Regions from separate parts of the Streptomyces javensis genome, predicted to be linked through region 1. Evidence: riboswitches for the same ligand, from Rfam matches in the RefSeq annotation. Region 1 holds a riboswitch; each other region holds the start of a gene.
What was found. Region 1 has a riboswitch for cobalamin ahead of ABD329_RS07190 (ABC transporter substrate-binding protein). Riboswitches for the same ligand answer to the same signal wherever they lie in the genome.
Positions count from the first base shown of each region.

Region 1 (10,480 bases):
GCGTCGGCATGGGCACGCTCTACCGCCACTTCCCGACCAAGGACGATCTGCTCGCCACCGTCATGGAGCGGGAGTTCACCTCCTGGCTCACCGCCGCCCATGAGGCGGCGGCCGCGACCGAGGACCCCTGGGAGGCCCTGACCGGCTTCTTCGAGCAGACCCTCACCAACCAGGCGCACAACCGCGCCCTGGTCGAGACCTACACCGCCACCGGCGCCCCCGCGCGCGAGTGCGCCCGGCACCGTGACGCCTTCATCGACGAACTGCGCATCCGCTGCGTGGACGCCGGACTTCTGCGCCACGGGGTCACCACCGCCGACCTCGTCCTGCTCAGCACCTCCCTGAGCCAGGCCGTCCAGGCCGCCGACGACGGCCACCCCGGCCAGTGGCGACGCCTCCTGCGCATCTCCCTCGACGGCCTCGGCAGCCGCAACACCGAACCGCTGCCCGAACCGGGACCGCGCGCGGATCCCTCCGTGAACGACTGACCCGCCGACCGGAGACCGGGCCCGCGGCGTCTGATATTTTGGACATTGTCCGCGGAAACGTGTTCCGCTGAAACGTGTGCTGGGAGGCCATCGTGGCGCGTCTCACCGCTCCGGCCCTTCGCCGGGGCCTGGACATCCTGGAACTGCTCATCGACCAGGATGAGGGGCTACGGGTTCCGGAGATCACCCAACACCTCGGCCTGCCCCGTGCCACCACGCACGAACTCGTCAACACACTGGCCGACCGCGGCTATGTGACGATCTCCAAGGAGACCGGACGCGTCGTGATGGGGCTCAGCGCCCTGCGTCTCGGTGCCGGCTACGAGCGCGGGCTCGACCTCGCCACCGTGGGCCGGGAGTGCGCCGGCGAGGTGGCGCGGGCATGCGGCGAAACGGTCCAGGTCGTCGTGCGCGACGGCGCTTTCGCGGTGTTCATCGTGCGGATCGACAGCAAGTACTCGGTCCGGCTGGTGTCCCAGGTGGGAAGCCGCCTGCCCGCCTCCTGCACCGCGGGCGGAAAGGCCCTGCTGAGCGCGCTCCCGGCCCGGGAGCTCGATGAGCTGTTCCCGAACGACAAGTCGCTGAAGCAGATGACCTCCCACAGCATCTCCACCCGCAAGCGGCTGCTGTCCGAAGTCCAGACGGCCCGCGAGCGAGGCTGGACCGAGGAGTTCTGCGAGTCCAACGACCACGCCGCCTGCGTCGCCGCCCCCGTGTACGACCGCCTGGGCAACTGCGTGGCGGCCATGAGCATCTCGGTACCCACCCCGCGCTGGGGCGACACGGAGAAGGAACGCTACGTCGAGCTGGTCCTGGGCGGCGCGAAGGCGATGGCGCGACGGCTGGGAGCGAGCGTGCCGTCGTAACCACGCACCAGCACGCCTGCCCAGTGGAACCCTGGAGCCTGTTCCACGACCTCGTGGAGGCCGAGCCGGGGCGGGGGCCGGGGTCATGTCCGGGGCCGGGTCCGGACCTGGCGGCCGATGAGCCCCGTCGCGGCGGGGCGTCCTCCCGTCGTACGGGCCCGTCCCGGGACGGGTCCCGGAGGAGGGCGCGGACCCTGGTGGGCGTGCGTGTCCGCGCGCGTGTCGAGAACCGCCCGAACCGAGGAGACCGCCGATGCCCCTCTCCGCCAGCCTCGCGCGCGGAGTCGCGCCCAGCACCCCCGGCATGCTGCACGCGCGCACCGTGACCGGCGACCTCGCCGCACCACCCCGGCCGGGGCTGACGGTCCGCTTCGGGCGGGGCGAGAAGCCGGACGTGGATCTGGGCGTCGGCGTGGACGACCTCCGGGTGAGCCGGCGCCACGGCGAGCTGACGTACCGCCAGGGGCAGTGGTGGCTGCGGAACACCGGGCGGCAGCTCGTCCGGCTGCCACGCGGCACGATGATGCACCTCAGCACCGAGCCGATCCCGCTCGACACCGGTTACACCCCGCTGTTCGTCAAGGGCTCCGGCTACCGTGAGCACCTGGTCGAGCTCTATGTGGCGGGCCATGACGACCAGGGGCCGGTGTCGCGGCGGCGCGCCGAGACCCTTCGGCCGGAGATCTGGCCGCTCGACGACGACGAACGGCTGCTGCTCGTCGTCCTCGGCCAGCGGTATCTGCTGTACGAGGAGGATCCGCGCCCCCTGACGTACGCCACGGCGGCCAAGCAGCTCGGCTATCTCCGCCCGGGCGCGGGCTGGAACGAGCGAAAGATCGAGTACCGGGTCGAGGCCGTACGCCGCCGTCTGCACAGCACCGGTTTCAGGTACCCGGTGATGCACGACAAGTCGCAGGGCCGCCCCGCCGACAACGGGCTGCTGCACAACCTGCTCAAGGGGCTGGTGGAGTCCACGACGCTGGTACCGCCCGATCTGGACCTCATCGAGGACGACGCCGGCTGGCCCGATCCCGCGCCGGAGGGGTAGCCCGAGCCGCTCCGGCGCGGTGACTGCCCGGTTCCGGGACCCGTCCCGGAAGCGGTGGCGAATGATGCCCGTCGCCAAGCGAACAGGAAGGAACACCCCATGAGGTGCATGCGCATCATCGTCCTCGCGGGCCTCACCGTGGCCGCCACGACGGCCGCCCTCGCGCTCCCGGCGCAGGCCGGCGTTCCCGCCCGCCACCACACCCCGGCCGCCCCGTGCGAGTACCCCGCCGACGTCCTCGACCTGACCAACTGGAAGCTGACGCTGCCCACCGGCGAGGACGAGGATCCGACCGACATCACACAGCCCGATCTCGCCACCTTCTCCGCCAAGCCCTGGTTCCAGGTCACCGGGGACTGCGACGCGGTCCAGTTCCGGTCCGCCGTCAACGGCGTGACGACGGGCGGCTCCAACTACCCGCGCGCCGAACTGCGCGAGATGACCGACGACGGGGAGGAGGCGGCCAGTTGGTCGACCACCGAGGGCACCCACACCCTCGTGGTCAAGGAGGCGTTCACCGCGCTCCCCAAGGAGAAGCCGCACCTGGTCGGCGCCCAGATCCACGGCGGGGACGACGACGTCACGGTCTTCCGCCTCGAAGGCCGCAAGCTCTACATCACCGACGGCGACGACGCCCACCACCACCTCGTCACCGACGACTACGAGCTGGGCACGGAGTTCGAGGCCAAGTTCGTGGCACGGAACGGGAAGATCGACGCCTATTACAACGGGGAGCGTGAGACCACGATCTCCTCCGACGACGACAGCAACTACTTCAAGGCGGGGGCATACACGCAGGCCAACTGCGGCAACTCGGACCCCTGCGACGATGACAACTACGGCGAGGTCCACATATCCGGCCTCAAGGTCACCCACTCCTGAGGCATGTGACGCTGGCGCCTGCCCCCGTCGCATGTGCTTCCGCAACACCGCAACCTCCACAAAGGTGAAGATTTCTGGAGTGGTGGGTGAATTCCCTTCTCAACCGGCCAGGTCCCACGCGCCTCTGGCGCACGCCGAGCCCCGCACCGTCCTTACGAGCACCGCAAACGGTGCGTGTCTTTCCGCGTACGCAGTAAGTTCGATGCGCGTGCGCTAACGGCAGACAGCAGCGGTTCTGGTCTCGCAGGAGGGGAGTGTCGTCGTGCGGCGGGGGGAGAAGATCGGCAAGTACCGGCTCACCAAGGGGCCCGTCGAGGGAGGGAGAGGCGCGGTCTGGTTCGCCGTCGACACGGAGCTGGGCCGGTCCGTCGTCCTCAAGCGGGCCCTGCTCGAGGACAACAGCCAGGCCGACTTCGACGAGTTGCTGGCCGAAGCCCGCGCGCTGGCGAAGTTCAGCCATCCGAACGTGGTCACCCTCTACGACGCCGTCCGCGCGGGCAAGGGCAGGAACGCCACGTTCTGGCTGGTGATGGAGCATGTGACCGGCGGCAGCCTGGACGTCCCGGTGAAGCTGGCCCCCGAACTCGCGGCGCACATCGGGGCGCAGATCGCGGCCGCGCTGGCGGCCCTGCACGACAAAGGCATCGTGCACTGCGACGTCAAGCCCGGCAATATCGTGATCACCCCCGACCGGGTCGCCAAGCTGACCGACTTCGGCGCCGCGTACCGGGTGGACGGCAGCGAGACGATCACGCCCAACGGGCCGGTCAGCCTCACCCCGTTCTTCGCCGCCCCCGAGGCGTTCCGGGGAGCGCCCGAGCGCGCGTCCGACGTGTTCTCGCTCGGCGCCACCATGTACTGGCTGGTGACGGGGACCCCGCCGATGCGCGGCGCCGGGCGGGCGGTCCGGATGGAGGCCATCAGCCCCCAGGTCGGACCGCTCGGATCCATCCTCACCGCGATGCTCCAGCGCGACCCCGGGGCCCGGCCCACGGCCGCCCAGGCGCTCGCCGCCCTCACGGACGTCGCGGGCCCCCCGGACCGGTTCCCGACCCTCCCGATGGCCCCGTCGACCACGCCGTACACGGACGTCCTGACGCGCGGCGAGGCCCCGACGGCGACGGCAGGGCTGCCGCGCCGCACGGCGACGCTGGTCCGCCGCCGTCCCTTACTCCTGACCGGCGCCGCCGCCGTCACGGCACTGGCCATCGCCGTTCCGTTCATCGTGATGAACCTGGGGGACGAAACCGGGGACAAGGCCACCCCGGCACCGGGCAGAACGGCCGCCGCGGGCTTCATCGGCGACCCCCGCACGGCCGACCCGTGCGCCCTGCTGAACGCCACCGTGTTCCATCGGTACGACGAGGCCCGACTCGACCGTGACTACGGCAACTTCAACCGTTGCGACGTCCTCCTGAAGGAGCGGAGCGAGGAGGTCGTGGACGTCAGGGTGGAGCTCGACGCCGATTCGCTGCCGGAGGGCGTGGCGAGGAAGACCGAGGGTAGGGTCACCGTCGTGGAGCGCACCGCCGAGGACGACGAGTGCGAGCGCGCCGTGGCGGTGAAAGGCGCCCGCGACAACAGCCTCCGGGTCACCGCGGCCGCGAGACAGCCCAAGGAGGTCAAGGAGCCGCTGTGCGACACCGCCGACCGCGCCGCGGGAGTCGCGGTCAAGGTGCTCAACCGCGGTGAGATCCCCCGGCGTTCCCCGGACTTCCCGTCCACTTCGCTGGCGCACCTGGACGCGTGTACGTTGCTCGACGTCAAGGCGCTGGAGAAGGTGCCCGGCATCGACGCCGGGGACCCGGACGTCGGGTTCGGCCGCTGGCAGTGCCAGTGGAAGTCCACCACCAGCGAGTTCGAGGTGGATTTGCGCTTCGACCAGGGCGATCTGCCGCGCGAGAAGGGTGCCCGGTCCACCAAGCTCAGCGATCACCAGGCCATCGTGCTACCGGAGGACGAGGGCCCGGGAAGCTGCCGTGTCGAGGTGGTCCACCGTCACTACACCGGGCTGGACCGGGTGAAGGGCACCGAGCGGGTGGCCCTCGTCCTCAAGGGGGCGGGCCGCAAGGGCCGTCCCTGCGAACTGGCCACCGACCTCGCCGGATCGGCCGCCGCCGCGTTGCCACCCGCCTGACCGCCGAAGTGGCGGGGAAGGCGGGCGCGGTGAAGGTGTGAAGTCCCGATCAGTCCGTGGCGCCGGGCTCGTCCCGCTCGGCCGCGAGCAGGTGAATGAGCAGCAGCACGATCCCGGAGATCAGGAAGACGCGGGTGGCGGCCTCCAGCCCGTTCCACGCCTTGGACTGCCACATGGCGAACCATTCGCCGCCGATGGCGATGAACCCGGCGCCGAACAGCAGCATGAGCATCACCAGCCCCACGGTGCTGGCCTGACGGGCGCGGCGGACGCTGCCTCCGCGCAGTCCCGCGCCCCACATGGCCGTCGCGGCGATGAGCACGAGGGCGGCGACGCTCTCCCAGACGATGATGGCGACGTAGGCCGTGTCCTGGAGCGCGGTGGACTTGATGGCCCGCCACATCAGGTCGTCGTCCTTGAACGTGGTGTCCATCGCCAGGACGTGGCGGACGAATTGCTGATTGGTGTCGAAGTCGGTGATGTTGCCGAAGGCCACCAGCGCGATGTACAGCGCGATCGTCCCGGTGAGCACCCCCGAGACGGCGGAGTAGGCACGAGGGGAACGTATTCTGCCGGTTCGCTCGCTCACGATGACTCTGTCTCCCCGTTGTATTCGGTTGATCGGATCGAGCCGTAGCGTACAACTGTTTGGCTCAGCGGGTCCGGTGGCGGGGAGACGCAGGTCACATCTGTCCATGTCACAGGGGATCGGGCCATCTCGTCTCAGGGGTGTAGCCACTGACGACCACCGAGGAGCACACCATGGACGCGCGACTGAACTACTCCGCCAGCCCGACCGCGGGCAAGGTCCTGGGGCCCGTCATGGCGGCGGGCAAGGCGGTCAAGGACTCGCCGCTGCCGCCCCCCACGCAGGAGCTGGTGGCGCTGCGGGTGAGCCAGATCAACGGCTGCGCCGTCTGCCTCGACATGCACACCAAGGAGGCCGCCGCGGCCGGTGAGACCGCGGTGCGGCTGAACCTGGTGGCGGTATGGCGGGAGGCCACGGTCTTCACCGACGCCGAGCGTGCCGCGCTGGAGCTGGCGGAGGCGGGGACCCGGGTCGCGGACGCGGCCGGTGGCGTCAGCGACGAGGTGTGGGCGAACGCCGCCCGGCACTACGACGAGGAGCAGCTCACCGCCCTGGTGATCCTGGTCTCGTTCATGAACATGGTGAACCGGCTGAATGCCATCACCCGGCAGCCGGCGGGCGACTACCAGGTCGGGCAGTTCCACTGACCGGCGCCGGTCCGTCCGGCCGGTCGTTCTTCCAGGAGGGAATCGGCGTGAGCGAGGTCGAGGAGTTCGAGGAGCTGCGGCCACTGCTGTTCTCGATCGCCTACCGGATCCTGGGCAGTGTGAGCGAGGCCGAGGACGCGGTGCAGGAGACATGGCTGCGCTTCGACGGCTCGGCCACCCGGCCCACGTCGACCAAGGCGTATCTGTCGGCCACGGTGACACGCGTCTCGATCGATGTGCTGCGCTCCGCGCGGGTGCGACGGGAGGAGTACGTGGGCCCGTGGTTCCCCGAGCCGCTGCTCAGCGATCCGTACCAGGATCCGGCCCGGGCGGTGGAGCTGGCCGACTCGGTGTCGATGGCGGCGCTGCTGCTCCTGGAGCGGCTCAGCCCGCTGGAGCGGGCGGTGTTCGTGCTGCGGGAGGTGTTCGCCTTCGGGTTCGACGAGATCGCCACGGCGGTGGGGCGGTCCGAGGCGGCCTGCCGGCAGCTGCTGGTACGGGCGCGGCGCCATATGGCGGCCGGGCGGCCGCGGTTCGCGGCGGACCGGCGGGAGCGGCAGGAGCTGGCCACGCGGTTCTTCGAGGCGCTGAAGGACGGCGATGTGGGCGGGCTGCGGAAGCTGCTGGCCGCCGATGTGCGACTGGTCGGGGACGGTGGCGGCAAGGCCCCGCAGCTGGCCAGGGCCGTCATGGGCGCGGAGAAGGTGGCGCGGCTGCTGGGCGGTGTCTTCCCCTGGCTGCTGCGGATCGATGTGTCGTTGGAGCCGCGCGAGGTCAACGGCCAGCCCGGCGCGATCTTCCGCGACCGGGACGGCAGGGTGCTCCACACCCTGGTCCTCGATGTGCTCGACGGGCAGATCCAGACCATCCGCACGGTGGTCAACCCCGACAAGCTCGGCCACCTCGGGCCGGTCGGCGACGCCTGGGCGGTGGACCGCGAGGTGAGGCGGGCCCGCCGGCGGCCTGGCCGAGCATGAGACCGGCCGGGCGACGGCCTTGGTAGTCTCGGGGGGCCAGTCGTGCCACATCCGAGGCCAGGGAATCCGGTGTGAATCCGGAGCTGACGCGCAGCGGTGAGGGGGACGGGCGGGGCAGATGACACCACTGGGAGGAGTCCGTGACGGCCGCGGGGCCGTCGCGAACGAGCACCGGGAAGGGGCCCCGTCCGGACGAGCCCGAGTCCGAAGACCTGCTGGCACCTCCGCGCCCGGTGCGCGGAGGACGACCGTAGGCCAGGCTCCGCGTACGAGCCCCGACCACCGAGGCTGCCCGTGCTCCGCTCCGCCCGCCGTACCGCGGCGTTCCTGCTCGCCCCCGCCCTCCTCCTCACCGCGTGCGGTGGCTCCGGCCATGACGACGCGGACGCCGGGAAGCCCGCCGGTTCGGGCTTTCCGCGCACGATCGACAACTGCGGCCACAAGGTCACCTTGAAGTCCGCCCCGAAACGGGCCCTCTCGCTCAACCAGGGCACCACGGAGATCCTGCTCTCACTCGGCCTCGCCGACCGCATGGCTGCCACCGCCACCTGGACCGACCCGGTGATGAAGGGCCTGGAGAAGACCAACGCCACGGTGGAGCGCCTCGCGGACAACGCGCCGTCCTTCGAGAAGTCCCTGGACGCCGAACCCGACTTCGTCACCGCCTCGTTCGTCTCCACCCTCGGCAAGGGCGGCGTGGCCACCCGCGAGCAGTTCGAGAAGCTGGGCGTGCCCACCTATGTCTCGCCGTCCGACTGCGCGGCGGGCAGGGACACCGCCAGCGGTGGCGACGGCTCCCGCGACAAGCCCCTCACCCTCGATGTCGTCTACGGCGAGATACGCGATCTGGCCCATGCGTTCGGTGTCGACGAGCGCGGAGAGAAGCTCGTCGCCCGGCTGAAGGAGCGCGTACGCAAGGCCACGGACGGACTGGATGCCTCCGGAGCCTCCCTCATGTACTGGTTCGCCAACTCCCAGTCGCCCTACCTCGCCGGCTGCTGTGGCGCGCCGGGCGCCATCACCCGGGCCGTCGGGGCGAAGAACGCCTTCTCCGATACCCACGACGAGTGGCCGCAGATCAACTGGGAGACCGTGGCCGACCGCGACCCGGACGTCATCGTCCTCGGCGACCTCACGCGCAAGCAGCAGACCGCGGAGACCGCCAAGGCGAAGGTGCGTTTCCTCGAGACCAACGCCGCCACCCGCAACCTCACGGCGGTGAAGAGGAAGCGGTACATCCTGCTGAGCGGGCAGGCCATGAACCCGTCCATCCGCACGGTCGAAGGGGTGGAACAGGTCGCCGCCGGGCTGCGCGACCTCGGGCTCGCCAAGTGAGTCCCGGCCACCTGAGCACCCGCCTCCTGTCGCTGTGCGCGGGAGGGCTGGCCGCGCTGCTCGTGTCGGTGGCCTTCGCCGTGACCATCGGCCCGGCCGACATCTCCACGGCCGACGTATGGGCGGCGGTCACCGCCCATCTCGGTCTGGGGGACAGCACCTTGCCACCGCTTCGGGACGGCATCGTGTGGAACCTGCGCATGCCGCGCACGCTGCTGGCCGCGGTGTGCGGGGCGGGTCTGGCCCTCTGCGGGGCCGTGATGCAGTCCCTGCTGCGCAATCCGCTGGCCGATCCCTTCGTGCTCGGGGTGTCCTCGGGCGCTTCCACGGGCGCCGTCACCGTGGTCGTGCTCGGCGTGGGCGGCGGGGCCGTGTCCCTGTCGGCGGGCGCGTTCACCGGTGCGCTGCTGTCGTTCGGCCTGGTCCTGGTGCTCAGCCACAGCCTCGGCGGCAGCACCGACCGCGTGGTGCTGTCCGGAGTGGCCGCCATGCAGCTGTTCTCCGCGCTGACCTCGTTCATCGTCCTCACCTCCGCGGACGCCGACACCACCCGGGCCGTGCTGTTCTGGCTCCTCGGCTCGCTCACCGGCGCCGGATGGGGCGATGTGCTGCTGTGTTCCGCCGTCCTGGCCGCCGTGCTCGTGGTCTGTCTCGGCTACGCCCGCACCCTGGACGCGTTCGCCTTCGGGGAGGAGGCCGCGGCGGCGCTCGGTGTCCGGGTGGCCCGCACCCGTCTCGTCCTGCTGTGCGCGACCGCGCTGCTCACCGCGACCCTGGTCAGCTCCGCCGGGGCCATCGGCTTCGTCGGCCTGGTCCTCCCGCACGCCACCCGCGCCCTCACCGGCTCCGGCCACGCCCGCCTGCTGCCGGTGACCGCACTGGCCGGGGCGATCTTCCTGGTGTGGGTGGACACCGCCGCCCGCACCGTCATCGACCCCCAGGAGGTCCCGGTGGGCGTGGTGACGTCCCTCATCGGCGTACCGGCCTTCGTCGCCGTGCTCTACCGCGGCCGGAGGAAGACATGACCGACTCCACCGCGGAAACCCCGGACATGGGGTTCCTCGCCACCGGAGAAGCGGCGTCCGGGCTCCGCGCGGACCGCGTCAGCCGCCGCACCGACGGCCGGCTGATCGTCGACGGCATCACCCTCACCCTGCGCCCCGGCGAGACGGTGGGTCTGCTCGGCCCCAACGGCTCGGGGAAGTCAACCCTGTTGCGGCTGCTCGCCGGGGTCCTCGCCCCCTCCGCCGGAGTGGTCACCATGGACGGCCGCGCCCTGCCGCAGGTCGGCCGCCGCGCCACGGCCCGCCGTATCGCCACCGTCGAACAGCACGCCCACACCCAGACCGAGCTGACCGTCCGCGAGGTGGTGGCCCTCGGCCGTATCCCGCACCGGCGCGCCTGGGCGTCGGCCTCCGCGGCGGACGCCCGGGCCGTCGACGCGGCCCTGGAGCGCAGCGGACTGGCCGACCGGGCCGGTCAGTCGTGGCACACCCTCTCCGGTGGCGAAC
Region 1 is NZ_BAAAIF010000005.1:89,539-100,018, forward strand. It holds gene ABD329_RS07150 (TetR/AcrR family transcriptional regulator) at 1-488, shown strand, start outside; gene ABD329_RS07155 (IclR family transcriptional regulator) at 581-1,354, shown strand; gene ABD329_RS07160 (FHA domain-containing protein) at 1,608-2,402, shown strand; gene ABD329_RS07165 (polysaccharide lyase family 7 protein) at 2,502-3,284, shown strand; gene ABD329_RS07170 (serine/threonine-protein kinase) at 3,547-5,421, shown strand; gene ABD329_RS07175 (DUF2165 domain-containing protein) at 5,471-6,010, opposite strand; gene ABD329_RS07180 (carboxymuconolactone decarboxylase family protein) at 6,184-6,657, shown strand; gene ABD329_RS07185 (RNA polymerase sigma-70 factor) at 6,705-7,634, shown strand; cobalamin riboswitch at 7,655-7,868, shown strand; gene ABD329_RS07190 (ABC transporter substrate-binding protein) at 7,929-8,969, shown strand; gene ABD329_RS07195 (FecCD family ABC transporter permease) at 8,981-9,994, shown strand; gene ABD329_RS07200 (ABC transporter ATP-binding protein) at 9,991-10,480, shown strand, end outside.

Region 2 (10,480 bases), on a different contig from region 1:
CTCGGGCCGGTCCACGAACCGCACGATCACGCCCGGTTCTGCCGCCAGCGCGTCCACGTCCGTGAAGTTGGACATCAGCGGTACGGCGGCCACCGCGATCCGCAGGACGTCCGCGCCGAAAGGGGGCGCCACGACGCTCTCCCGCACCGCGCCGCGCAGCGACACCCGCAGCCCGTCCTCCTCGTCGATCCCCAGCCCGTGGGCGAACGGGAGCACCCCGACGGTCGGGCGCCCGGTGAGGTCGCGCAGCATCTCCAGACCGGGCTCCAGAAGGCTCACATCGCCGCGGAACTTGTTCACCAGGTAGGCGGCCACATGCCGTTGGTCGGCTGCCGACAGCAGCGCGGTCGTGCCGAAGAAGGACGCGAAGACACCACCGCGGTCGATGTCCCCGACCACCACGACCGGAAGCCCGGCGGCACGCGCCAGCCCCATGTTGACGATGTCGGTGCGGCGCAGATTGATCTCGGCCGGGCTGCCCGCGCCCTCGCAGATCACCGCGTCATGGGTGCGCCGCAGCTCCTCCAGGCACTCCGTGACGGTCCCCAGCAGCGCCTCCCGCCCCGCTGAGAGCCTTTCGCCGGGCGAGGGGGCTCCGGCCCCGGCGAAGTACCCGCGCGCGCTCAGCTCGCCCACCGGCTTGCCCAGCAGCACCACCTGGCTGCTGCGGTCGCCGCCCGGCTTCAGCAGGACCGGGTTCATCAGCGCGCTGGGCTCGACGCGCGCGGCGGCCGCCTGCATGGCCTGCGCCCGCCCGATCTCCGCACCCTCCCGGGTGACGAAGGAGTTGAGCGACATGTTCTGCGCCTTGAAGGGCGCCACGCTGACGCCCTTACGGGCGAGCCACCGGCAGATCCCGGCCGTCACCACGCTCTTGCCCGCGTCGGAGGTCGTGCCCGCGACGAGCAGCCCCCCGCCGCGCGCCCCGGAACCCTCCGTGCCGCCCTTACCGCGTATGCCGCTCATCCGCCGCCCCTTCCCAAGGCCCGGGTTCTCAGGGCCCGGGGCCGCCCCGTCAACGCCCTCAGGACCGGCCGGGCCGCCATGGACACCCCGAGCGCCAGCACACCGACGCGCCGCGACAGCCGTATCGCCCGCTCGATGTCGGCCGACTCCACCGGCCGCCCGCCGGAGTTGAGCACCGGCCGGTTCTCGACCCGGCCGCCGTACGCGAGGGCGCCGCCCAGCCGGACGCCGAGCGCGCCCGCGAAGGACGCCTCCACAGGGCCCGCGTTGGGGCTCGGATGGCGTCCGCCGTCGTGCCGCCAGGCGCGCCACGCACCGCGCGGATCGGGGCCCGCGAGCGTCGCCAGGGTCGCCGTAAGGCGTGCACCGGGCCAGCCGGCCACATCGTCCAGCCGGGCCGCCGCCCAGCCGAACCGCCGGTAGCGCGGCGACTTGTGGCCCACCATGGCGTCCAGGGTGTTGACGGCGCGGAATGCTATGAGCCCCGGCACCCCGCCCACGGCGCCCCACACCAGCGCGCCCACGACGGCGTCTGAGGTGTTCTCGGCCACCGATTCGACCACCGCGCGGGCGATCTGCGGCCCGTCCAGCGCCTGCGGATCGCGGCCGCACAGATGCGGCAGCCGCTCCCGGGCGACCTCGAGGTCCCCGGCGGCCAGCGCCCCGCCGACGGCCCGTGCCTCACGGCCCAGGCTCGTACCTCCCAGCACGGCCCAGGTGGCGGCGGCGGTCAGCGCGACCGCCGCGCCACGGCGGCTGCCAAGTCCCCGTACGGCGCGGGTCAGCAGCGCGGCACCGGCGGCCGCGCCGCCCGCGCACAACGCGGTGTGCAGGGCCCCGTAGCCCCGGTGGTCGCGCCACAGCCGGCGCTCGGCGGCCGCGGCGGCGCGCAGGAACGCGGCCACCGGATGGCCGCGGCGCGGATCACCCGTGGCGAGGTCGCCGAGGAAGCCGAGGGCCGCGCCGCACGCGAACGAGGCGTGGTCGGCAGGCATCCGTCAGGCCGCCGTCACGCCTCGGCGCGGCGATACGGAACCAGACGGGCCGGAGGGGCCGGAAGAGCCGAAGCGGACAGGGAGGGCTGGCGGCGTGGCGATGCCGGGCATGGCGGTATGTCCTCACTCAGGGTCCTCGCCCTGGTTCGACGTGACCGGCGGTGAGAGTCTCCTGGCTCCCGGATCCGCGGCCCTCCCGGTCTTCCAGCCCCGCGTACGCGACGAACCGTACGGACGAGCCGTGACCCCATCCAGGCGATGGGAAGGTGCTCCCCGGTGACAGTGGCGGGACCGCGCCGGATTCTCACCGGCTTCCTCTCCTGCCGCCGTTTGGCTCGGGAAGTCCACCATGGGCCGCGAATGGCCGTCAACTCGCATATGACCCATGACGCCCGAGTGTGCCGAGCCCCACAGACGACCGCCCCCACGAGACGGCCGCCGGACGGACGGCGCTGGTCAGCGCCACCATCCGGCGGCCGGTGGGTCATCCGGGGACAGCGGGGCCCTCAGGCGACGATCAGATAGATGCCGTAGGCCACGACCGCGGCGCACACCGCGAAGCAGGCGTACGCGCCGGTGCGCGCGAGCGAGGAGCCGCCCACCGCGCCCCCGGGCACGGCGGCGGCCGTGCCGCCCTGCTCCGGCGCCGCCTTACGGGAGGTGCCGACGATGCCCAGGGTGAAGACGCCCACCATGCCGACGGTCACCGCGAGGCTGATGCCGAAGACCTGGCCGAGTGCCGCCCAGTCGATGCTCATGTTTCCTGGCTCCTTAGCGGGTGGCGCTGCTCGCGGCGGCGGGGGTGGGGGTCTGCTCGGGTGTGTTCTCCGAGGTGTCGTCCTCGGGGGCGGCGCTCTCGGGGGCGGCGCTCGCCGCACCGGCGGGCGGCGGGGCCACGGACCGCAGGGCGGCCGTGACGGCGCCCACCGGCTCCTGGGTGCCGACCTCGTTGACGTTGGTGTGGTCCACGGGCTTGCGGCGCGACAGCATCCAGATCGCCCCGCAGGCCAGGACGGCGAGCACGGCCACCGCCGTGATTCCCGCGTTCCCCTGGTCGGCGAGGAGCGCGGCGGCGCCCGCCACCAGCCCGGCGGCCGGGAGGGTCAGCACCCAGGCGACCACCATGCGGCCCGCGGTCGACCAGCGCACCACGGCGCCCTTACGGCCGACACCCGCGCCCATGACGGCGCCGGAGCAGACCTGGGTGGTGGACAGCGCGAAGCCGATGTGGGAGGAGGCGAGGATGACGGTCGCGGCGCCGGTCTGGGCGGCGAAGCCCTGCGGCGGCTGGATGTCGGTGATGCCCTTGCCCATGGTGCGGATGATGCGCCAGCCACCCAGGTAGGTGCCGAGCGCGATGGCCAGGCCCGCCGAGACGATGACCCACAGCGGCGGGTCGGAGTCGGGCGCCACCACGTTCCCGGTGACCAGCGCCAGGGTGATCACGCCCATCGTCTTCTGGGCGTCGTTGGTGCCGTGGGCCAGGGAGACCAGGGCGGCCGAGGCGATCTGCCCCGCGCGGTAGCCCTTCGCGGTGTCCTCGGGGGAGCGGTCGCGGCCGAGCCGGTAGGTGAGCCGGGTGGCGGCCAGCGTGGCGATGCCGGCCACGATCGGCGCGGCGACGGCGGGGATCAGGACCTTCATGACGATCGCGTCGCCGTTGACCCCGTCCAGGCCCACGGAGACCACGGTGGCGCCGATCAGACCGCCGAACAGGGCGTGCGAGGAGCTGGAGGGGAGTCCGGCCAGCCACGTCACCAGATTCCACAGGATCGCGCCGACGAGTCCCGCGAAGATCACTTCTGGCTGGATACCGGATCCCTCGTCGATGATCCCGCCGGAGATGGTCTTGGCCACCTCCACGGACAGGAACGCGCCGACGAGATTGAGGACGGCCGACATCGCCACCGCCACCCTGGGCCCGAGTGCTCCCGTGGAGATGGTGGTGGCCATGGCGTTAGCCGTGTCGTGAAAGCCGTTCGTGAAGTCGAACACCAAGGCCGTGACGATCACGATCCCGATGAGAAGCGTGATGTGTTCCATACACCCGGTCAATCAGTTCGAAGGTCGTTAGTGGCACGGTGAACGTAAGGAAACAGGGTGAACGGGAGATGAACTGAGCGGGGCATCGGGGTGACATGGTTGCGGGGTCGCTAAAACCCAGTGAATTCCAGCCTACTTTCCCATGTCGTACGGGAGTTGAGCCGCGGTCGAGAGCCGCCGGAGGCGGCCCCTGGACCGGTCTCGCGGGCGTCCGCCGGCCCCCCACGTTCACCCGCCCGGAGTCGGGTGCCCACGAAGCACGGTCGTAGTCCCCCGCCGCGCCGCCGCCGGTCCCACCGTGCCCGCCGCCGGTCCCACCGTGCCCGCCGCCGGTCCCACCGTGCCCGCCGCCGGTCCCACGGCGCCCGCCGCTGGTCCCGCCGCCGCGCGGCCGGCGGCCGCCTGGAAGGATCGGCCCCGGAGGTGAGGGCAGGTGACCCAGTCGCGATCCCCGCGGCAGCCGCAGCCGCGGCTGACGCATCCCCTGCGGCAGGCATGGACGCAGGTGGTGAGTACGGCCCGCAGGACCACCGCCGACGGTCTGGTCGTCGGCACCTCGGGCAATGTCTCGGCCCGGGTCGGCGACACCGTCCTGGTGACTCCGAGCGGCGTCCCCTACGACCGGCTCGGCCCCAGGGACGCCGTCGCCGTCGACCTGGACGGACAGCAGGTCCTCGGCACGCTGAAGCCCACCAGCGAGCTGCCCATGCACCTCGCGATCTACCGGGAGACCGATGCCGAGGCCGTGGTCCACACCCACGCCGTCCACGCCACGGCCGTCTCCACGCTCGTCGACGAGCTCCCCGCGGTCCACTACATGGCCGCCGCCCTCGGCGGCCCGGTCCGCGTCGCGCCCTACGCGCTCTACGGCACGGACGAACTGGCCGACGCCATGCTCGAGGCGCTGCGCGACCGCAGCGGCTGTCTGCTGCGCAACCACGGCACCGTCGTCCACGGCGCCACCCTGGAACAGGCGTACGACCGCACCGCCCAGCTCGAATGGATGTGCCGGGTCTGGCTCACCGCGGTCTCCGTCCCCGGCCGCACCCCCTCCCTGATCCCGCCGGACGAGATGCGGCGCGCCGCCGAGAAGCTGAGCGGCTACGGCCAGAAGGGCTGAGCCCGCCGGGCACGCGCCCGGGCCCCGGCCGGGCGGTCACCCGGCCGGGTACGCCCGCTGGCCGGGGGCCGCCTTCCCGACCACACTGGGAGGGATGCGTCTGCGAACAACGGCGGTCGCGGCCGCCACCACCCTGCTGAGTGTCGGCGTGGCCGCGGTGGCGGCCGGACGGTACGCCACCGGTGCTGCGCTGAAACCGGTCCCCGACCGTCCGCTGCCGAACGAGGCACCGCTGACCGTCCACGCGACCGCGGCCGGCCAGATCACCCTGACCCGCTCGCTCGCCTCGCTGCGCCCCGGCACCTACGGCCTCACCGGCCGCTCCTGCCACGCCGTCGTCGGCCCCGTCATCGAGGACGCCCCGCACCCCGCCGACTGTGTCGTGCGCCGTCTGGAGCGGGTCACCCACGGCGAGCTCACCCCCGGCACCCGGGTCCGGCTGACCCCCCAGGTGCACATCGGCAACCCGCGGGACGCGCTCGGCATCGACCACGCCGACGTGGACGTGCCCGCCGAACTCGGCCCGCTGCCCGCCTGGTTCATCCCCGGCGAACGCTCCACCTGGGTGATCACCACCCATGGCCTCGGCACCACCCGTGAGCACCCTATGGTCGTCATGCCCTTCCTGCGGCAGCTGCGGGTGCCGGTGCTCGACCTCGCCTACCGGGGGGACCCCGGCGCCCCGCGCTCCGAGGACGGCATATCCCACCTCGGCGACACCGAGTGGCGCGACCTGGACGCGGCCATCCGCTACGCGGTCGAGTACGGGGCGACCGGGGTCGTGCTGCACGGCTGGTCCATCGGCGCCTCGATGGCCCTCCACGCCGCCGCGAACTCCGCGCTGCGGCACCGCGTCATCGGCCTCGTCCTGGATTCCCCGGTGCTCGACTGGCAGGCCACCCTGCGCGCCCTCGCCGCGGCCCGCGGCATCCCCGCGCCGCTGCTCCCGCTCGCCCTGCGCGCCGCCGAGGGGCGCACCGGACTCCACGACAGCAGGCTCCCGGAGGTGGCCGACCCGGAGCGGCTGTCCGTGCCCACGCTCGTCGCCCACGGCCCCGACGACACCCTCGCGCCCTGGGACGTCTCGCGCGAACTCGTCGACCGGCGGCGCGATCTGGTGACCCTTCACACGGTGCGGCAGGCCCCGCACGCGGCCATGTGGAACGCGGACCCCGAGGCGTACGAGGAGGCGCTGCGGCGCTTTCTGATACCGCTCCTGTAGCGCCCTTGAGGCGGCCACCCGCGCCGCCCGGCCTCCCGTAGCGCCCGTAAGGCGATCGCGAAAGCGCGTGCGGGGCGGCGCGGGAGGCGTTCGCGGGGCGGCGGCGGAAGCGTTCGTAAGGTGGCGTGAACCCTTCGCGGCGACCGCCGGACGGGTGCCGATTGGGCTTTCGGGCCGTCAACGGCGAGACTGCTTCCGTGACGTCCCGTACTCCGCGCGACTCCCGGCTCCGACTTGTCCGTAACCGGCCGATGGCCACGGCCCGCCGGCCCGCGGTGAACCGCGGCTCAAGACCGGCGCCCCGTCCGCCGGAGGGCACACCGCCCCCGTCGGAGCTGGCCCGGCAGGCCAGGGCGGGGCTCACCGGGGCCGTGGCGATCGCCCACTGGGCCGCGGCCGAGCACGGCGCGCCCGGCGCGCTGTCCGACGAGGCCGCCGCCCGCGCCACCGAGGCGCTCGGGGTGAGCGAGCGGGAGGTGCGGACCGACTGGGACCGCGCTCGTCTCATCGGCCTCATCGAGCACCACGCGGGCACCACCCGCCCCGGCTGGCGGCTCCAGGCGTGGGACCGGGACGACAGCGCCGTGCTGCGCGGCTGGGTCGCGCTCCTGGACGCGTGGTCGCTGGCCTGCCCCGCCCCCGAGACGGCCGAGCCGACGGCGGTCGCGGAGGTCGTCGAGGCCGTGCCGCAGCTGCTCTCCCTGCTCCAGCTCTCGGCCGGTCCCGTGCAGATCTCCGCCCTGCTCGACATGCTCCGGCAGCGGGTCGCCGAGCTGCGCACCGAGCGGTGCGAGGTCCCCCAAGAGGTCACGGAGGACCGGGAGCCCGCCGGGGGCGCCGCGACCGCCGATGATGCCAAGGACGCCGAGGACACCGCCACGCTCGAGGGGCTGCTCGACTGGGCCCTGGACGCCCTCTCGTCCGTCGGGGCGCTCACGGTGCGGGAGGAGCCCCAGGAGGGGCCGGAGGGCGCCGGGAGCGCGGCCGAGGACGCCAAGGGCGACCGCCGGGAGGCCGAGCTGACCGCGCTCGGCAACTGGGCGGTGTGGGTCAAACTCGAGCAGATCTGCGTCGCCGCCCAGAGCCCGGCCGGGAACATCGAGCAGCACGCCGCCGACATGCTGCGCGGCTGTGCGGGCCTGACCCCGGGCCCCGCCCGCGCCGAGTACCGCGCCTGGCTGGCCGCCCGCCCCGTGGGCAGCGCGGTCGTCGAGCTCATCGACGCGGCGCGCGGCGACGACGCGCTGCTGCGCGGGCTCGCCTTCGAGGCGCTGCGCGTCGTCGGGGCGCCCGCCGAGCCCAACGTACGGGCCGTCGTCGAGGAATCGTGTCTGCGGCCGTACGCGCTGCTGTGGCTCGCCGAGCACGAGGGCGCCGACCCGGACGAGGCGCTGGACGCGCTCACCCGCGAGGAGGCCACCTGGCTGTGGGTGGACACCGCCGCGGCCATTTCCGACCACGGGGAGAGCCCGCTGCTCGTCCGCCACCTGGAGTCCGCCGTCCAGGGCACCGTGCCCGCGCTGCTGGCGGAGGTACGGGCCGTGGGGCACCCCCGCACCGTGCAGGTCCTGGTGGCGCTGGCCGCGGCCCACCCCGACCCGGCCCTGGCCAAGGCGGTGCGCCGGGCGGCCTTCCAGGTGCACACGGGCGGGGCCTGAGGGAGGGGCGGCCGAGGGGGAAGCCAGGGGGAAAGCCGGGGGAAAACGACTTGCCCGCCACCGCTAAACTAGCCGCATGGCAATTCTCCTCGTGCATTAGACGGCGTCGGCCGCCCTCGTCCGTCCCGTCCGTCGTCCACCCTGCCCAGGAGTAATTCCCGTGATCACCGCCTCCGGCGTCGAGCTGCGTGCCGGCGCCCGCGTCCTCATCGAGTCCGCTTCCTTCCGTATCGCCAGGGGCGACCGCATCGGTCTCGTCGGCCGCAACGGCGCCGGCAAGACCACGCTCACCAAGTGCCTGGCCGGTGAGGGCATCCCGGCCGGCGGCACCATCACGCGCTCCGGTCAGGTCGGCTACCTCCCGCAGGACCCGCGCACCGGCGATCTCGACGTCCTCGCCCGCGACCGCATCCTCTCGGCCCGTGAGCTCGACTCCGTGCTCCGTAAGATGCGCGAGAACGAGGACCGGATGGCCAACGGCAAGGGCGCCACCCGCGAGCGGGCGATGAAGAAGTACGAGCGCCTGGAGACCGAGTTCCTCACCAAGGGCGGATACGCCGCCGAGGCGGAGGCCGCGACCATCGCCGCCAGCCTCGGCCTGCCCGACCGGGTGCTCGGCCAGCCGCTCCATACGCTCTCCGGCGGTCAGCGGCGCCGGGTCGAGCTGGCCCGGATCCTCTTCTCGGACTCCGACATCCTGCTGCTGGACGAGCCCACCAACCACCTCGACGCCGACTCGATCACCTGGCTGCGGGACTACCTCAAGACCTACAGCGGCGGCTTCATCGTCATCTCCCACGATGAAGACCTCGTCGAGACGGTGGTCAACAAGGTCTTCTACCTCGACGCCAACCGCTCGATGATCGACATCTACAACATGGGCTGGAAGCTCTACCAGGCCCAGCGCGAGGCCGACGAGAAGCGCCGCAAGCGCGAGCGCGCCAACGCCGAGAAGAAGGCCGCGGCGCTGAACGCGCAGGCCGACAAGATGCGCGCCAAGGCGACCAAGACCGTGGCCGCCCAGAACATGGCCCGCCGCGCCGAGAAGCTGCTGGCCGGTCTCGAGGAGGCCCGGCAGTCCGACAAGGTCGCCAAGCTGCGCTTCCCCGACCCGGCCCCGTGCGGCAAGACCCCGCTGACCGCGGAGGGGCTGTCGAAGTCGTACGGCTCCCTGGAGATCTTCACCGATGTCAACCTGGCCGTCGACAAGGGATCGCGCGTCGTCATCCTCGGGCTGAACGGCGCCGGTAAGACGACCCTGCTGCGGCTGCTGGCCGGGGTCGAGAAGCCGGACACCGGCCAGGTGACCCCCGGCCACGGGCTGAAGCTGGGCTACTACGCGCAGGAGCACGAGACGCTCGACCCGGACCGCACCGTCCTGGAGAACATGCGCTCCGCCGCCCCGGATCTCGACCTCGTCGACATCCGTAAGACGCTCGGGTCGTTCCTGTTCTCCGGCGACGACGTGGACAAGCCGGCCCGGGTGCTCTCCGGTGGTGAGAAGACCCGGCTGGCGCTGGCCACCCTGGTGGTCTCCTCGGCCAATGTGCTGCTGCTGGACGAGCCCACCAACAACCTCGACCCGGCCAGCCGTGAGGAGATCCTCGGCGCGCTGCGCACCTTCGCCGGTGCGGTGGTCCTGGTGACCCACGACGAGGGCGCCGTCGACGCGCTACAGCCGGAGCGGATCATTCTGCTTCCGGACGGCGTCGAGGACCTGTGGGGCCAGGAGTACGCGGACCTCGTCGCGCTCGCCTGACGAGGCCCGACGGCGGGCTGGGCGGGCCCGGCGCAGGGATGGGGGCGGCGTTCCGGACGCCGCCCCAAGAGTCCGGTTCCTCCGGTCCGATCCCCTTCTTGTAGATCATTCGGCCTAGGCGTGATCCATCATCTGAGTGAGAACGGCTGGTATCGCGGCGCGTCGCGGGCCACCGGCGCACACCACGTGCCGTGCGCCGGTCCGGATCTCTGCGACGTAGCTCACGTATGCCCTGACCTGCCTCTTCGTCGATGAACACGAAAGAGTGTCAGGTTGAACAGCGCCGGAATCCTTGCTTCCGAAGGCCGTCGTGCCGCGATTTCTCGCAATCCTTCATCCACAGACCTTGCCGAATGGGTGGCCAGGAAGCCCGGTAGGGGTGATCATGAGAGTCCAGAGCGCACTTCCCATGAGGAGGCACGGGTGGCCGAGACTCTGAAGAAGGGCAGCCGGGTGACCGGCGCCGCGCGCGAAAAGCTCGCGGCAGACCTGAAGAAGAAGTACGACTCCGGGGCGAGCATCCGGGCGCTGGCCGAGGAGACCGGCCGTTCCTATGGATTCGTTCACCGGATGCTCAGCGAATCCGGAGTTTCCCTACGGGGACGCGGCGGTGCGACGCGAGGCAAGAAGACCGCCTCGGCCTGACCGCCCGCATGCTCCATCACCATCAGCAGGTAGGGACAGGGGTGCCACCCGGCTGATCGTCGGTTCGGCCGG
Region 2 is NZ_BAAAIF010000046.1:1,968-12,447, forward strand. It holds gene ABD329_RS31900 (cobyric acid synthase) at 1-966, opposite strand, end outside; gene ABD329_RS31905 (cobalamin biosynthesis protein) at 963-1,961, opposite strand; cobalamin riboswitch at 2,108-2,325, opposite strand; gene ABD329_RS31910 (hypothetical protein) at 2,468-2,719, opposite strand; gene ABD329_RS31915 (inorganic phosphate transporter) at 2,733-4,004, opposite strand; gene ABD329_RS31920 (class II aldolase/adducin family protein) at 4,438-5,124, shown strand; gene ABD329_RS31925 (alpha/beta hydrolase) at 5,219-6,346, shown strand; gene ABD329_RS31930 (hypothetical protein) at 6,544-8,004, shown strand; gene ABD329_RS31935 (ABC-F family ATP-binding cassette domain-containing protein) at 8,165-9,763, shown strand; gene ABD329_RS31940 (helix-turn-helix domain-containing protein) at 10,187-10,408, shown strand.
Region 2: it holds a riboswitch for cobalamin, as region 1 does, so the genes downstream of both, ABD329_RS31905 (cobalamin biosynthesis protein) here and ABD329_RS07190 (ABC transporter substrate-binding protein) in region 1, are expected to answer to the same signal.

Region 3 (10,480 bases), on a different contig from region 1:
TCCGGTGCGCGGAGGCGGTGCGGCTGAGGGCGTCCCCGGGGTAGGCGAGCGCGTTGCGGATGCCCATGACCTGGACGTCCTTGGTGTACGGATTCTCGATCTCGCGGTCGCGGGCCTCGATCTGCCGTTTGAGGTCCGCCAGGTCGATCAGGTTGTCGCCGGTCAGCTTGTTCATGCCCGCGACCAGTTGGGGCAGGGAGGTGGCGACCACGAAGTCCTCGCCCTTGTCCCGGAACCGCTGGATCGGCTCGGGGGTCTGCCAGATGCGGGAGAGGAGCTGGAGGATGTCCTTGTTGGTCAGGTCCGGGTTCTGCTCCGAGCCCGAGAGCGCGAACTCCTTGGCGATGATCTTCTGGGTGGTGACGAACCACGAGTAGTCATGGCCGGTGGCGGTGATCGATCCGAGGGTGTGCAGGGTGTCGTAGCCCGGGATGTCGGGGCTGGAGAAGCGCCTGCCCTTCGCGTCGAACCACATCGACGACGGGCCCGGCAGAATGCGGATGCCGTGGCCCGGCCAGATCGGGTCGTAGTTCCTGAGGCCCTCGGTGTAGTGCCACATCCGGTCGGGGTTGACGATCCGTCCGCCCGCCTTCTCGGTGATCGCCAGCATGCGGCCGTCCACATACGCGGGGACGCCGGTGACCATGAACTTCGGCGGTGAGCCGAGCCGGTCGGGCCAGTTCCGGCGTACGAGGTCGTGGTTGGCGCCGATACCGCCGGAGGTGACGATCACCACCGGGGCGCTGAGCTCGAAGTCGCCCACCACGGTGCGCGAGGTCTGCTTGCCGCGGGCGGCGTCGCTCGGTTCCAGGATCGAGCCGCTCACTCCGGTGACGGCGCCACCGGTGACGATCAGCTCGTCCACCCGGTGCCGGAACGTGAAGGTCACCCGGCCGTCCTGCGCGGCGGCCCGCACCTTCTTCTCGAACGGCTCGACCACGGCCGGACCGGTGCCCCAGGTGACGTGGAAACGCGGCACCGAGTTGCCGTGGCCGTCCGCGAGACCGCCGCCGCGCTCGGCCCAGCCGACGATCGGGAACCATTGCACACCGAGCCCGTGCAGCCAGGACCGCTTCTCCCCGGAGGCGAAGTCCACGTACGCCTCGGCCCACTTGTGGGCCCAGTAGTCCTGGCCACCGGGGTCGCCGACACCGCGGTCGAAGCCCGCCGTGCCGAGCCAGTCCTGCCAGGCCAGTTCGGGGGAATCCTTGATCCCCATCAGCCGCTGCTCCGCGGAGTCGACGAAGAACAGGCCGCCGAAGGACCAGAACGCCTGGCCGCCGAGGTTGCTCTCGGGCTCCTGGTCGAGGAGGAGCACCTTGCGCCCCGCGGCCGCCAGTTCCGCCGTGGCCACCAACCCGGCGAGCCCGTGGCCGACCACGATGGCGTCCGCGTCCGAGGACGCCCCGGAGGCGGCGAAGGCCGGAACCGCCGTCTGGGCGAGCGCGGCGCCGGCGAGCACACCGCCCGCCGCCGTCAGGGCACGGCGGCGGCTGATCCCACCGACCCCGGCGGACGACGCGGAATTCTCTGTGGAGTTCTCCATGAGCTGCCTTCCGGAAGGGGGTTCGGAGGGTGCGGGAGATACGGAGGGGGTTGCCGCGACGGAATCGTGTTACCGACCGGCAACGTGTTACCGACGGTAGCCCACGGGGTGCGAGGCCGCCAGAGTTCTGCTCACGACAGCAACTCCCGTGCGTCGTAGGGGACTTCGGTCGCTCAGCGACCGCCGGGTGACGGCTCGGCCGAGGCGCTCCCCCGTGGCGAGAACGCGTACAGATCGAGGATGTCGGGCAGCGGTGCCACCCCGGGGCCGCCCGCCCGGACCCAGGCCACGATGTCCTCCGTCGCGTCCGGGTCGTTGACCAGGCCGAGCCACACCGGCCTGCCCCCGGCGGCCCGCCCCGCGGCCGACGGCTGCACCACGATCACATTGGCCTGGTCGCAGACGTCCAGACACTCGGAGACGCGTACGGGCGCCTCCTCACCGAGCCGCGTGATCTGCGCGGCATGGTCGACGCCGGTCACCTTGGGGCTGCCGCAACAGCAGTCCCGGCACACGGTCACCCGGCACGGCAGCGGGTCGGTCGGCCCTACGGGCACGCCGCACCACCCCTCCTCCGGGGTAGTCCGCCCCGGTGTCGATCGAGGAGGCGACCGCGTGAGTCTCCTGGCTCTCGGGTCGATGCTCGTCCCGGCCTTCCCACCCGCGTATGCGGGCAGTGGCCTGTCCGGGATCCGCTCGCCGATCACAGTGGCGGTACCGCGCCGGATTCCCACCGGCTTCCTCGTTCCGCCGTCGCCTTTGTCGCCCGGCATCATCGCATCCCGGACACCGCCACACCACGCGGCCCCGGCCCCAGCGGGGCGACGGGCGGCCCGGCGTCAGCCCCGGCGGACCGGCGCCCCCGCCAGGATCTCCCCCAGCCCCTGGCGGGTGGCCGCCAGCACCACGCGGTCCTGGGGCCGCAGGGCATAGCCGGGGCGCAGATCCCATACCAGGGCGGGCTCCTGCTGGACGGCACCGTCATAAGGGGGCGCCGCCCCGAGGTCGCGTCGCCGGTCCGCGGGCTCGGCCGCGTCCAGCGCGATCACCCGCCAGGCACCCGGTACGAACGCCTCGGCGACGGTACGTCCCTCCAGTTGCGGATGCCCGGCGACATTCAGGGCGGCGAAGAGCAGCACCCTGCGCTCGACCGGTATGGCACCGAGGACCTGACGTCCCATCATGGCCCCGGCGAACGCCGGAGCCGCCAGGCTGGAGACGCTGCGGCTGCGGGTGAGGGCCCGCGGATGGGCCGCGCGCAGCGTGCGGTAGACGGCGGTGGCGAAGCGGTCGTCGTACAGGCGCAGGGCCACCCGGAGCCGGGGCTTGACCGAGCGGGCGTACAGCGTCGCCTCCAGGTTGGTGGTGTCGGCGCTGGTCAGGGCGAGCAGGGCGTGGGCCCGCTGGATTTTGGCGGCCTCCAGGACGCCTTCCTGGGTGACGTCACCGAGGACCGTCGGCACCCCCAGTCTGCGGGCCAGCGGGATGCCGCGCGCCCCGGGATCCTCTTCCACGCACACCACGGGGATGTCCATCTCCCGGAGTCTGGCCAGGACCCGGGTGCCGACCTTGCCGAGCCCGAGCAGTACGACATGGCCGGACAGGCCGCGCGGCGGGCGGCGCAGCGCGGACGCGGTGCGGAAGGTGCCCAGCGCTTCCAGCGCGGCGGCCACCAGGACGGGCAGCAGAAGCAGTCCGGTCAGCCCGGACAGCAGTTGCAGGACCTTGCGTCCGGTCGGCTCGTCGAGCGCCGGGTCGTCGATCGCGAGCACGTCCAGCACCGTGAGGTAGGCCGCGTGGAGCAGCCCGGCTCCGGTGAGCCGCCAGGAGATGATGGTGAGGACGAGCACGGCGATCGCCATTCCGGCGACGGACCAGCGCAGCCGGCGGGAGAAGAGCGAGGCGAGCGGCAGTCGGCGGCTGCCGAGCCGCTGCGGCGGCAGCGGTGTGCCGATGGCGGAGACGGCCTCGAGCACCACCGTGTCGCGCCCGGTGGCGGCGGCCACCTCCTCGTCCCCGGGCAGCAGCCTGGGCCCTTCGTCCCCGCTGCTGTCGGAACCCTCGCTGCCGCCGGGGTCGCTGGTGGTGGACGAGAGCAGGGCGAGGGTGCACAGCCCCGGGCGGGCCACCTCGTCCGTGCCGGGCGGGGTGCGCTCGGCCGCGCGCAGCAGCAGCCCGTCGGCCTGGAGCACTTTGCTGGTGCCCGCGACGGCGGTGGCCGCGAGCGCGGGGGCGGCGGTGTCGGCGTCCGACAGTACGGTGGTGGTGGCGTCCAGCTCCGCCGGGTCCATGCCGGGATCGGCGACCCGCGCCGCCTCGTCGAGGAGTTCCTCCAGGTGCTGGCCCAGCTTGCGGTTGTAGAGCCGGATCACCAGCCGCAGCCGGGGGTTGAGGCGGCGGGCCCGCAGTGCGGCGTGGATGTTGGTCTCGTCGTCGTCATGGACCAGGGCGAGCGCCGTCGCCTGATCCGCGCCCGCCTCGGTCAGCACGTCCTCGTCCAGCGCCGGGGCCTCCATGACCCGCACTCCCCCGTCCGGGGCGGGGTCGTCCGCCGTCTGCCGGGGCAGCGGGACCCGCCCGACGGCCGCGCTGAACCTGCCGAAGAGCGCCGAGGTACGGCCTCCCGGCCGCCATCCCGCGATCCGCTGCCCGGTGGGGTCCGCCAGGGGAGCGCCGCCGGGAATGACGACGGTCACCTGTGTCCGGTAGACGTCGTGGAGTTCGGCGGCGAGGCGGTGGGCGAGCGCGTCATCGCCGCAGACGATCATGCGGACCGGCCCCGAGGGGGACGGCGGGGTGGATGTGGAGGTGGAGAACACGACGGCGAAGCCCCCCGTTGGTTCCGTGGTGATGATCAGACCGTACCCGGTCCGCCGTCAAGGAGAGTTGGCCGTCCCGCCGCCGAAGGATCCGTATCGCCGCCGCTCACTCCCTCGGGGCGCCGCACCGCGCACAGCGGGTGAACTCGGCGGTGTCCTGCATCGCGCCGCAGTCCGCACACACCATCTCCAGCCAGCAGGCGGGGTCCCCGCCCTCGGGTTCGGCGGGCGCCGGGTCCGCCGTCTCCCGGTCCGGGTCGCCGGGCCGAGCCGTGCCGCTCATCGTGTGCGCCTCCTCGTCCGGACCGTGCGCGGGTCCGTTGACCGACCCTCTACCCCTGGCGTCGTCCCCGGAAGCAGCCCAGCCATAGATCCGATCTCTCATGCGCCAACAACCCTTGACGGGGCGTAATGCCGCCCAACCCCTCCCCAGTTATCGGATGACTCGGTAACGTATCCGCCTCGGGAGGCAACGATGCCGAGATCTTACCGACGCTCCGCAGTGGCATTTCTGCTCTGCGGCGTCCTGGCCATGACGCTCTTCATCACCGGGCCCGCACAGGCGAAGGACTCCGCCTGGACCGTGCGCGGCCCCTCGCCCCACTCCGGTCCCCTCGCGCAGCTGCGGCTCGACGGCGCCTCGGGAGCGCTGACGCTCCAGGTGTCCCGGGGCGGACGGACGGTGGTCGAGCCCTCGCCCGTGGGCATCGTCACCGAGCGGGCGGATCTGTCGCACGGGCTGCGCTATCTGGGACGCCATGACCGCACCGTCGTGGAGCGCTACCGGTCGACGGTCGGCAAGCAGCGCTCGCGCACCGCGCGGATGACCGAGACCCACTTCCGGTTCCGGGGCGGCGGGAACGCCCGGCTGGACCTCGTGGTGCGGGCCTCGGACGACGGGGTCGCCTACCGCTACGACCTGCCCTCCGGCAGCGGCGATGTCCTCGGCGAGACCTCGGCCTTCACCCTGCCGCCGGACGCGGCCGCGTGGCTGGGCGACTACCGCAAGGACAACGAGAACCTGTTCAAGGAGTACACCGCGGCGACCGCGCCCACCGGTGAGTACATGGCGCAGGCGCTCTTCGAGACGGCCGGCGGCTACGCCCTGATCGCGGAGTCGGATCTCACCGGCCGCTACTCCGCCGCCCGGCTGATCCACCAGCAGGGGCTGCCCACGTACCGCATCGGCCTGTGGGACGAGCGGGTCGAGTCCGACGGGCCGCTCAGCACCCCCTGGCGCGCCCTGATCGTGGGCGATCTGCCGACCGTCACCCAGTCCACCTTCACCGACGATCTGGCACCGGCGTCACGGGTCGCCGACACCTCGTGGATCCGGCCCGGCCCCGCCCTGTGGACCTGGCTCGCGGGCGGCAAACCGGCCGGGCAGAGCCTGTCGATGCAGCAGGGGTACGTGGACTACGCGGCCCAGCGCGGCTGGCCGTATGTGGTGGTGGACGCGGGCTGGTACTTCGACCCCGACCAGTGGGACGTCACCGATCCCGACTGGCAGCGGAACAGCTGGATCCCGCGGCTCGTGGACTACGCCCGCGAGCGGCATGTGGGCATCCAGGTCTGGATCCACCACCGTGACCTCGACACCGCCGAGGAGCGCGAGCAGTGGCTGCCCACGCTGGAGCGGTGGGGGGTGAAGGGCGTGAAGATCGACTTCATGGGCTCCGAGTCCCAGGAGACACTGCGCTGGTACGACGAGATCCTCAAGGACACCGCGGCCCACCATCTGCTCGTCAACTTCCACGGCTCGACGATCCCCAAGGGCATTCAGCGCACCTGGCCGCAGGTGATGTCGATGGAGGGCGTGAACGGCGAGGAGAAGCGGACCAACACCCCGCAGCACCTGGCGACGCTGCCCTTCACCCGCAATGTCATCGGCTCCATGGACTTCACCCCCGGGGCCTTCCACCGGCCCCAGCGCCCCAACGCGGCGTCGGACGCGGGCGAGGTCGGCCTGTCGGTGCTCTACGAGTCCGGGATCCAGAACCTGGCGGGCACCCCGGAGTCCTACGACGCACGTCCGCTCGCCCGCCGGTTCCTGGAACAGATCCCGGCCACCTGGGACCGCACCCAGCTGCTGGCGGGGCGGCCGGGTGAGAGCGCGGTGCTCGCCCGCGCCAGCGGCTCGCGGTGGTTCATCGGCGGTACGTTCACCGGCCCCGCGCACACCGCCGAGGTGCCGCTGCGGCTGGAGCCGGGCCGCTGGCTGGTCGATCTGATCCTGGACGGGCCGGACGGCCTGGTCCGCAAGCCCACGGTGGTGCGCGGCGGGCAGACCCTGTCCGTGCCGGTCGCGGCGGATGGCGGGTTCGCCGCCATCGCCTGCCGCTGGCGGCCCGGTCTGTCGACCTGCGACCGCGCCTGACCGTCCGCCACGACCCGCGCTGACCGCCCGTCACGCGGACACCCGTCCTGCGGACCAGTCACGCGGACACCCCGTCCAGGACGCCCCTCCAGATGCCGATCGCCGGAAGGCAGACACCGGCCGCGAAGACCCATGCGGCGGCGACGGCACGGGCGTAGGGGGCGGGGTGGCCGCCGGTCCACCCGTGGGAGAGGGCCAGCAGCCGGTCGGCCTTCTGCCGCTTCGGGTGCTTCTTCTGCTGGGTGGTGAGGAAGGCGGACAGCCGGTCCGCCGACTCCGCGTCCGTGACGGCCTCGGCGTCCGCCCGCATCTCCATCAGCGTGACCAGGACGCGGCGGGCGCGGCTGTTGGCGTAGAGGCCGCCGGTCAGGGTGCCGACCAGTCGACCGGGTCCGGTGGCTCATCGGCCTCACGACCGCTGAGGGAGTCGGCCCGCCACTCGTGGACGAGGGGCAGCAGGAAGACCACGAGGAGGACGAGGACGGCGAGCAGCGCGGTGCCGCCGACCGCGGCCGGCGCGGACAGCGGATCATCCCCCGTGGTCAGCACGCTCGCCCCGGTGACGGGCGCCGCGCACAGCGGCCCGATGACCACGGTCCAGCAGGTCCGCTCGGCCCGGCGCAGCCGGCGGACCGGGGACGCGGCGGTCATGGGCGGCCGGGTGCCGCGGGGTCCGGGGCGTCGGCGGAGTGGTCGCCGGGGCCGTTGCCGGTGTCGAGTTCGTCGTCGGAGCCGCCGTCATCGCCAGGATCCGCTCGATCGCGGCGTCGTCCAGCCCCGTCATGTCTGTCATGTGGTTCCCCCCGTGCGCCACGCCCCCGCGCGGTGTGCGACGTTTCCACGCCAGCCCGCCCGGAGGAGAAGATGTAGGGACTTACGGCAAATAGGCGCACTCTCCGCCCATTTCGCGCATGGCAGCCGTCAACTCCCGTGCCGCGCACGGCGCGGGGGCCTGCGCGTGCGGGTCCAGTCCACCAACTGCCGGGCCGTCCAGGTGTTGATGACGCGCTCCGCCGGCACCCCGCACTCCACGGCCCGTGCGCATCCGTTCGGCTGCCAGTCGAGCTGGCCGGGCGCGTGGGCGTCGGTGTCGATGGAGAAGAACGTCCCCGCCCGCACGGCCTCCCGCAGCAGTCCGCGCGGTGGATCCAGCCGCTCCGGGCGGCAGTTGATCTCCACGGCGGTGCCTGCCTCCGCGCAGGCCCCGAAGACCTCCTCATGGTCGAAGGCCGACTCGGGGCGCTTGCCGCCGAGCAGCCGTCCGGTGCAGTGGCCCAGCACATCGACCCGCGGATCGCTGACGGCGGTGACCATCCGGCGGGTCATGGGGCGGGCGTCCATCCGCAGCTTGGAGTGGACCGAGGCCACCACCACGTCCAACTGGTCCAGCAGCTCCGGGTCCTGGTCCAGGGTGCCGTCGGGGAGGATGTCGACCTCGATCCCGGTGAGCAGCTGGAACGGGGCGAGTTTCGCGCGCAGCTCCGCCACCACGTCCAGCTGGGCGCGCAACCGGTCCGCCGAGAGGCCGTGGGCCACCGTCAGCCGTGGGGAGTGGTCGGTGAGCACCGCCCACTTGTGCCCCAGCCGGGCCGCCGTACGGGCCATCAGCTCGATCGGGGAACCGCCGTCGGACCAGTCCGAGTGCATATGGCAGTCCCCGCGCAGCGCGGCGCACAGCTTCGCCGCGTCCTCGTCGGGCTCGCGCCCGGCCTCGGCGGCCTCGGTCTCCAGTTTCGCCAGATACCCGGGCACCTGGTCCTTCAGCGCCTCCTGGACCACCTGCGAGGTCTTGGGGCCGAGTCCCTTGAGCGAGCGGAGGGTGCCGTTCGCGGCCCGCCGCTCCACCTCCTGGGGGTCCAGGTCGGCGAGGACCGACTGGGCCGTGCGGAAGGCACGCACCCGGTAGGTCGGCGCCTGGGCGCGCTCCAGGAGAAACGCGATCCGGTCCAGGGCCTCCAGGGGGTCCATCGGGCGCTCCTCGCTGTGGGTGGGCTGAGAGTGGGCTGTGGATGGGCTGGGTGGCGTGGCGTACGGGGTGTCGTGACGCAGCGGCGCGCCCGTGCCTCAGGCGCGGCGGTTCGGGCGGCGGCCGGGGGGCTGTCGGGGTTCGGGACGTGCCGTCAGCTCGTCGATGTCGCAGGTCTTGGGGGCCTTCTCGGAGACGGTGATGGGCCGGCCGTAGTGCCGGATCTCCAGGGGCGCGCCCTCGGCCAGGGAGTAGGTGACCGAACGGTTGGTGATCTCCACGCGCAGCCTCCGGCCCAGCACCTGCATGGTGAAGGCCAGCCGGGCCAGCTTCTCCGGCAGCTTGGGCGAGAACTCCAGCCTGCCGTCGAGGTGCCGCATCCCGCCGAAACCGGCGACCAGCGCGATCCAGGTGCCGGCGAGCGAGGCGATGTGCAGACCGTCGCGGGTGTTGTGCTCCAGGTCCTTCAGGTCCATCAGGGCCGCCTCGCCCAGGTAGTCGTAGGCGAGCCGCAGATGGCCGACCTCGGCGGCCATGACGGCCTGGGCACACGCGGAAAGCGAGGAGTCCCGGACCGTAAGCCGCTCGTAGTAGTCGAAGTTGCGTGCCTTCTGCTCGTCGGTGAAGCACTCGCCGCGCAGATACATCGCCAGTACCAGGTCGGCCTGTTTGACCACCTGTTTGCGGTACATGTCGAAGTACGGGAAGTGGAGCATCAGCGGGTACTGGTCCGAACGGGTGCCCTGGAAGTCCCACTCCTGGTGGCCGGTGAAGTCCGCGGACTGCTCATGCACGCCCAGGGTCTTGTTGTACGGGACGGACATGGACTCGGCGGCGTCCCGCCAGGCGGCGGCCTCCTCGTCGTCGACGCCCAGTTCGGTGCCCTTCTCCGGGTGGCGTTCGACGATGTCCGCGGCGGCCCGCAGATTCGACTGGGCCATGAGGTTGGTGTACACGTTGTCGTCCGCGACGGCGCTGTACTCGTCCGGGCCGGTCACCCCGTCGATGTGGAAGCGGCCGTGGTGGTCGTGGTGGCCGAGGGAGCGCCACAGCCGGGCGGTCTCCACCAGCAGTTCCACGGCGGTCTCGCGCTCGAACTCGTCGTCGCCGGTGGCGGCCACGTAGCGCACCACCGCGTCCGCCACATCGGCGTTGACGTGGAAGGCCGCGGTACCGGCCGGCCAGTAGGCGGAGCATTCGGAGCCGTCGATGGTGCGCCAGGGGAAGGCGGCGCCTTCGTGGCCCAGCTGCCGGGCGCGGTCCCGGGCGGCGGGCAGGATGGACTGCCGCCAGCGCAGCGCCTCGGCCACGGACTCGGGGAAGGTGTACGTGAGCAGGGGCAGGACGAAGGTGTCGGTGTCCCAGAACGAGTGGCCGTCGTAGCCGGAGCCGGTGAGGCCCTTGGCGGGGATGGCCCGTTCCTCGGCGCGGGCGCCGGCCTGGAGGACGTGGAAGAGCGCGAACCGCACGGCCTGCTGGATCTCGGCGTCCCCCTCCACCTCGACGTCGGCACGGGACCAGAAGTCCTCCAGCCAGGCGCGCTGCTGGTCCACCAGGCCGCGCCAGCCGGTGCTGGCGGCCCCGGCCAGCGCGGCCTCGACCTGGTCCCGTACGGCGGGCAGCGAGCGGGCGCCGGACCAGCCGTAGGCCACCAGCTTCTCCAGCCGCAGCACCTGGCCCGGCTCCAGCACCGAGGTGACGGTCAGCCGGGCCACGTCGTCGGCGCTCTCGCTGGAGTGGCGGGTGGGCGGCGGCCCGGTGATCAGGTGGTC
Region 3 is NZ_BAAAIF010000001.1:67,202-77,681, reverse strand. It holds gene ABD329_RS00270 (FAD-binding dehydrogenase) at 1-1,546, opposite strand, end outside; gene ABD329_RS00265 ((2Fe-2S) ferredoxin domain-containing protein) at 1,720-2,103, opposite strand; cobalamin riboswitch at 2,144-2,336, opposite strand; gene ABD329_RS00260 (NAD-binding protein) at 2,386-4,314, opposite strand; gene ABD329_RS00255 (hypothetical protein) at 4,472-4,648, opposite strand; gene ABD329_RS00250 (glycoside hydrolase family 97 protein) at 4,841-6,742, shown strand; gene ABD329_RS00245 (hypothetical protein) at 6,801-7,052, opposite strand; gene ABD329_RS00240 (hypothetical protein) at 7,109-7,393, opposite strand; gene ABD329_RS00235 (PHP domain-containing protein) at 7,664-8,710, opposite strand; gene ABD329_RS00230 (glycoside hydrolase family 65 protein) at 8,807-10,480, opposite strand, start outside.
Region 3: it holds a riboswitch for cobalamin, as region 1 does, so the genes downstream of both, ABD329_RS00265 ((2Fe-2S) ferredoxin domain-containing protein) here and ABD329_RS07190 (ABC transporter substrate-binding protein) in region 1, are expected to answer to the same signal.